2 regions of the Pseudomonas sp. LBUM1679 genome follow, and region 2 is predicted to be linked to the other one. Evidence: predicted binding sites of a transcription regulator. Region 2 holds the regulator's gene; the other holds the start of a gene.
The links. The regulator FliA, encoded in region 2, starts transcription of late flagellar genes. The targets are predictions, from matches to a motif close to CTAAAGTTTNNNNNNNNNNNGCCGNTAA.

Region 1 (3,403 bases), 3.1 Mb from region 2:
TGGATCTCCTCCCAGTTCATGTTGACGATGCGTTCCACCGAGCGCACCAGGAAACCCTGGGTCTTGGTGTTGTACTCCGTGATGATCACGAAGGGATTGCTTTGATCACGCAACCGACCGGAACCGGTCGCCATCGCCAGATCGAGAATCGGAATAGTCGCCCCACGAATACTCGCCACACCGCACACCACAGGATTGGACTTGGGTATCAGGGTCAGTTTGGGGCATTGCAGCACCTCACGAACCTTGAATACGTTGATCCCATACAGCTGCTGGCCGTCGAGACGGAACAACAACAGCTCAAGGCGATTCTGCCCAACCAGTTGCGTGCGCTGGTTTACCGAATCCATTACACCCGCCATGCCCAGACTCCTACACCAACGCTAAGTGTGTTGCGACGCGCATTCATCACTAAACGGCACGGCGCTTGCTTTTTAACCTTTATGAACCCAGACCTGACATTTTTCCGACGCCTGACCTCCAACTGCCGCCGCTGGTGCAGCGTGCTGTCGGCCGTGTGCCTGTTCAACGCCGGCAGCCCTGCCATTGCTGACACGGTTACCTTGCCTGACATGCTTATCGGCGTCACTCAGGGCTTTCTTGAATTCACCGTGGAAGACTATCTGGCGAGCAGTCAAACGGAAGGCCGTTACGAGATCCAGGTCAACCCGCTCGACCCGCGACTGCGCATGCCGATGTGCGACAAGGAATTGACAGCCACCCTTGAGAGCCCGGCCAAGCCGCTGGGTCGGGTCACGGTCAAGGTTCGCTGCGAGGGCGCCTCCCCCTGGACAGTCTTCGTGCCCGCTCAAGTACGCCTGTTTCGCGACATCGTGACCACCAGCCGCCCCATGCGCCGTGCCGGTATTGTCGAGCCCGAGGACGTGACGTTGCGGGAACGTGACATCAGTCTGCTCAGTCAGGGTTACCTGACGTCGGTCGACCAGGCGATCGGGCAGAAACTGACCCGACCCATGGTCGCTGACCAGGTCATTACCCTGGTGAATCTGGAACAGGCTGAAGTCATCAGCAAGGGCGACCAGGTGGTGATTATCGCCCGCAGTGGTACGCTCAGCGTGCGCATGCCGGGTGAAGCACTGTCCAACGGCGGTATGCGTGAACAGATTCGTGTGAAGAATCTCAACTCCAAGCGGGTCATCAAGGCGCAAGTCATCGCGCCTGGCCAGGTGGAAGTGGCCATGTAGGGTGCTGTGTGGGTGGGTGCTGCGTGGGTGAAGATGTGGCGCGCCACCCGACTGTTCCCTAAACTGTGTTCATGCAGGGCAAGCGCTGACGCGCGCAAGCTCATTGAGAAGTGGGCCTAAAGTTTTCCCGGGTATGGCCGAAAACATGGCAAGCGTCCAAATACCCAGAGGTTTTTTATCATGGTCATCGATTTCAGCCGATTGAACAGTTCCTCGCCACCGACGGGCAGTACCCGTACCAGCGCTGCCAAGGAAACCACCGAAGCCGGCAAATCCGCGCCGCTGCGTACCCCGGCCGAGCAGGCCAGTACCGTCCAAAGCGGGGAATCGGTACACATCAGCAATGAGGCTCAACAGTTGCAGAAGGTCACTGACACGCTGCGCGATCAGCCTGCCGTCGACAAAGCCCGAGTGGCCGAGTTGAAAGCAGCGATTGCCGATGGCAGCTACAAAGTCGACAGCAACCGTGTCGCCAGCAAACTGCTCAACTTCGAAGCCCAGCGCTAGGCCACGGCCCGCGCCAGGCTTTTGGACGCTTAAAACCCAAGGCCAGCCATGCACGACTCTCATTTGTTGCAATTGATCACCGACGACTTTGCTCCCGCACAACACTTGCTGCAGCTACTGCAAACCGAATCCATCGCCTTGCACGGTCGCGACATGCCGCTGCTCGAAGACATTCTGGCGCAGAAACAGGCATTGATCGTGCTGCTCGAACAACATGGCCGCAAGCGCAGTGAAATCCTCGCCAGTCTCAACCTGCCCACCAATCGCCAGGGCCTCGAGCAACTGGCCAGCCAGTCGAGCCTGGGCGAACAGTTGCTGGCGCAAAGCGATGTGCTGACCGACCTTCTGGCCCAATGCCAGGCCGCCAACCTCATCAATGGCCAGTCGATTGTGAGGCAGCAGGCCGCCACGGCCACCCAGCTGAAAATCCTTACCGGCGGCGAGCCGCCAGCGCTCTACAACGCCAGCGGATCATTCTCCACGCTGGTGAAGCCGCGCCCGCTCAGTCAGGCGTGAGCCTGCTGATAAGTACACCCTATCTAGACGCAAAACATGCTGGCAAAATACTGGCCAGTCGCAGTCATATTTTGTCCGGAGATTGATGAACCGTGTCCAATGCCTTATATGCGGAAGATGCTCCGCAGCCACCCAAGGTGCTTACCACGCCTCTGGAGATCTCCGGCACCCTGCGCCAGCTGCAAGAAAGCCATGATCCGCTGATCATCACGTTCCACGAGCGCAGCCAGCGCTTCCAGAGCTATCTGGTGGACATCGACCATAAACGTAAAACGATCGCTCTGGATGAAATGATTCCCCGCGATGGCGAGCGCTTCCTGCTGGCCGGCGAACCGTTCAAGGTCGAAGGCTTCCACGACGGCGTGCGCATTGCCTGGGACAGCAACGGCCCGCTGACCATCGACGAGTCCGTCGAAACCCGCTGCTACCACGGCCCCCTGCCCGATCAAGTGGTCTATCACCAGCGCCGCAATGCCTTTCGCGCAGCGTTGAAGCTGGCACAACTGGTCAACGTCGATCTGGACGGTGAAAAGCTCAGGACGCCGATCAGCGGCAAATTGCTGGACATTTCCGCCACCGGTTGCAAGTTGCGCTTCGAAGGCAACATCAGCAGCAGCCTGCAGCTGGGCCAGGTTTACGACCGCTTTGCCGCTGCCCTGCCCTTTGGCAAAATGACGGCACCGGTCGAGCTGCGCTACCTGCATTTCGAGGAAAGAATCTCCACCACCTTCGCCGGCGTACGCTTTCACAACATGAGCGGATTGGTGCAGCGTCAGGTCGAGCGGTTCGTCTATCAGCTTCAGCGCGAAGCACGGCGCTTCGACAAAGACGACTTCTGATACAACGCTCCCATGAAAACGGGCAGCCCCTTGTGGTGACTGCCCGTTTTTTGTGCTCGGGTGTTAAGGCCGGGCTTCGGTAAAGCTTTTCTGACGGCCCAGGTCATCGTCATCGTCATCGGCGGACGAATCGATTTCGGGCTCCGGTTCAAGCTCAGGCGCGGGGTCTGGCTCAGGTTCGACCGGATTCTGCATCTGCTCCTGCACCACCTGCTCATCGACCCGTGGATCAAGGCAAGCCACCAGTGGTGAACTCGACATACTGTCCGGCATGGCGACGTGATGCAGCGGCGCATCGTCCACCTGGTGCAGGTTGGTGACCGCTTTCGGCCGAAT
Region 2 (3,403 bases):
CCGCTTATCACAGTTACAAGCGCTGCGGCCTCGCGGGCTGCATCCTGACTAAACTGGATGAAACCGCCAGTCTGGGCGAGGTGTTGAGCCTGGCCATCAGCCATGATTTGCCGGTGGCTTACCTGACCGATGGCCCGCGGATTCCCGATGATTTGCATCTGCCGCGGCGTCATCAGCTGGTCAGCCGTGCAGTAAGCGTGCAAATGCAGGAAGAACCCAGCGAAGAAGCCATGGCTGATATGTTCGCTGATATTTATCACAGCCCGACCAAGCGGGTCGGCTGAGGTAGTAATGAATAGTTTTTGTACCTACATCGATGGTCTGCCATGCATTGTTCCGTTGGTGAACGCGCAGCCAGTAATGTGGCCTCCGTCTATGCAAGACAAGGTAAAGAAATAACATGGGCAGCATGCATCCAGTACAGGTGATCGCGGTGACCGGCGGCAAAGGTGGCGTCGGGAAAACTAACGTGTCAGTGAACTTGTCCCTGGCTCTAGCTGAACTCGGCCGGCGCGTCATGCTGCTGGACGCCGATCTGGGGCTGGCGAACGTCGACGTCCTGCTGGGACTGACACCCAAACGGACCCTGGCCGACGTGATCGAAGGCCGCTGCGAGCTGCGCGACGTTCTGTTGCAAGGCCCCGGCGGCATTCGTATCGTCCCGGCCGCGTCCGGCACGCAGAGCATGGTGCATCTGAGCCCGGCGCAACATGCCGGCCTGATCCAGGCCTTCAGCGATATCGGCGATAACCTCGACGTATTGGTGATCGACACCGCGGCGGGCATTGGTGAGTCGGTCGTCAGTTTCGTTCGCGCAGCGCAAGAAGTGTTGCTGGTGGTCTGCGACGAACCGACCTCGATCACGGACGCCTACGCACTGATCAAGTTGCTCAACCGCGATTACGGGATGAACCGCTTCCGCGTCCTGGCCAACATGGCCCAGAGCCCGCAGGAAGGTCGCAACCTGTTCGCCAAGTTGACCAAGGTCACGGATCGCTTCCTCGACGTCGCCTTGCAATACGTGGGCGCCGTGCCGTACGACGAAAGTGTGCGCAAGGCCGTGCAGAAGCAGCGCGCCGTCTATGAGGCCTTTCCGCGTTCCAAGTGCTCCCTGGCCTTCAAGGCCATTGCACAGAAGGTCGATACCTGGCCGTTGCCGGCCAACCCCCGCGGGCACCTGGAGTTTTTCGTCGAACGCCTGGTGCAACAAACCGCAGGACCGGTGCTATGACAGCCAGAGGCTACAACTTTTACAAGCAGTCGGCACGTGACGCGCAGTACGAGCTGATCGAGCGTTACGCGCCACTGGTCAAACGCATTGCTTACCACTTGCTGGCACGTCTGCCGGCCAGTGTCCAGGTCGAAGACCTGATCCAGGCCGGGATGATCGGCCTGCTGGAAGTGTCGACCAAATATGACGCCAGCAAAGGCGCCAGCTTCGAGACGTACGCGGGCATTCGAATCCGCGGCGCGATGCTCGATGAGGTGCGCAAGGGGGACTGGGCGCCACGTTCGGTCCACCGCAATACCCGCATGGTCAGCGACGCGATTCGCTCGATTGAAGCTAAAACCGGGCGCGACGCTAAAGATCACGAAGTTGCGGCCGAACTCCAATTGAGTCTCGACGATTATTACGGGATTTTGAACGACACCCTGGGCAGCCGGCTGTTCAGTTTCGACGATCTGTTGCAGGACGGCGAACACGAAGGGCTGCACGAGGACGGCGCGAGTGCACATCCGGAGCCGTCGCGCGATCTGGAAGATGAACGCTTCCAGGCGGCGCTGGCGGACGCGATTGCCAATTTGCCTGAGCGTGAGCGCCTGGTGTTGGCGCTGTACTACGACGAAGAGCTCAATCTCAAGGAAATCGGCGAGGTCCTGGGGGTCAGCGAATCCCGGGTCAGCCAGTTACACAGCCAGTGCGCGGCCCGTTTGCGGGCGCGTTTGGGGGAGTGGCGAGCGCGCTGAAGGCAGTGTTGGGGACACTGCGAACGTGGCTGGTGTGGTGTTCAACTGCGCCGGTCGCGATCTGTTGTGCTCCAGACAGTCATCGAGTGCATCGCCGGATTGATTGAAATGGCGCGTCCAGGTGCTGGGCGCGTTTAAGACTGCTTGGAGGTCGAATTGGACAAGAACATGAAAATCCTCATCGTTGATGACTTCTCAACGATGCGGCGGATCATTAAAAACCTGTTGCGTGACCTTGGGTTCACCAACACGGTCGAGGCGGATGATGGCACCACGGCCATTCCGATGCTCAACAGCGGCAGCATCGATTTTCTGGTCACCGACTGGAACATGCCTGGCATGACCGGCATCGATCTGCTGCGCCACGTGCGTGCCGATGAAAAGCTCAAGCACCTGCCGGTGCTGATGGTAACCGCTGAAGCCAAGCGCGAGCAGATCATCGAGGCGGCCCAGGCCGGTGTTAACGGCTATGTGGTCAAGCCCTTCACGGCCCAGGCGTTAAAAGAAAAAATCGAGAAGATTTTCGAACGCATTGGTTGAGCAACAGCGCCACGGGGGAGCTATGGAGCAAAAAGAATCTTCACAGGGTGATTTCGAATCGACCCTGAAAAAACACGCGGTCGAACTGGTCGCAAGCCTTGAAAAAGGCAAGTTCGGCGACGCGGTGCAACTGATCCATGAGCTCAACCAGACCCGTGACCGCGGCCTGTATCAGGAGGTGGGCAAGCTCACCCGCGAGTTGCATAACGCGATCGTCAATTTCCAGATTGACCCGCACATGCCGCAAGCCGAGGAAGTGTCCCAGATCACGGACGCCACGGAGCGCCTGGGCTATGTGGTCAGGCTGACCGAGGCCGCGGCCAACCGCACCATGGACCTGGTAGAGAACGCCACGCCGCTGGTCAACAGCCTGAGCCACGAAGCCCAGGCGCTGAGCACGGACTGGGGACGGTTCATGCGTCGTGAAGTCGGGGCGCAAGAGTTCCGCGAACTGGCCCGGCGGGTCGACGGTTTCCTGACACGCAGCAGCGCCGACAATCGCATTGTGTCGAGCAACCTCAACGATATCCTGCTCGCTCAGGATTATCAGGACCTTACCGGTCAAGTGATCAAGCGTGTGACCCAATTGGTCACCGAAGTTGAAAGCAACCTGCTCAAACTCGTGCTGATGGCCAGTCAGGTGGACCGCTTTGCGGGCATCGAACATGACCGTGAAGCGATGCGGGCAGAAAAAGATCCGCAAAAACAGCTCTCTCAGGGTGAAGGTCCGCAGATTCATGCCGATAAAAGAGAAGACGTCATGTCCGGTCAGGACGATGTGGACGATTTGCTTTCCAGCCTTGGATTTTAAGACCTGTTAGGAGCACCCCATTAATGAGCTTCGGCGCCGATGAAGAGATCCTTCAGGATTTCCTGGTTGAGGCCGGCGAGATTC

Region 1: flgM (flagellar biosynthesis anti-sigma factor FlgM) is a predicted target of FliA. The motif match lies at 1,322-1,349, and genes of this name have one in related genera.

The regions. Positions count from the first base shown of each region.
Region 1 covers NZ_CP166774.1:1,353,135-1,356,537, reverse strand. The annotation lists gene ACA062_RS06210 (chemotaxis protein CheV) at 1-362, opposite strand, end outside; gene flgA (flagellar basal body P-ring formation chaperone FlgA) at 444-1,205, shown strand; gene flgM (flagellar biosynthesis anti-sigma factor FlgM) at 1,386-1,712, shown strand; gene ACA062_RS06195 (flagella synthesis protein FlgN) at 1,761-2,228, shown strand; gene ACA062_RS06190 (flagellar brake protein) at 2,321-3,067, shown strand; gene ACA062_RS06185 (MFS transporter) at 3,131-3,403, opposite strand, start outside.
Region 2 covers NZ_CP166774.1:5,446,251-5,449,653, reverse strand. The annotation lists gene flhF (flagellar biosynthesis GTPase FlhF) at 1-284, shown strand, start outside; gene fleN (flagellar synthesis regulator FleN) at 401-1,231, shown strand; gene fliA (RNA polymerase sigma factor FliA) at 1,228-1,968, shown strand; gene ACA062_RS24690 (chemotaxis response regulator CheY) at 2,137-2,508, shown strand; gene ACA062_RS24685 (protein phosphatase CheZ) at 2,531-3,319, shown strand; gene ACA062_RS24680 (chemotaxis protein CheA) at 3,343-3,403, shown strand, end outside.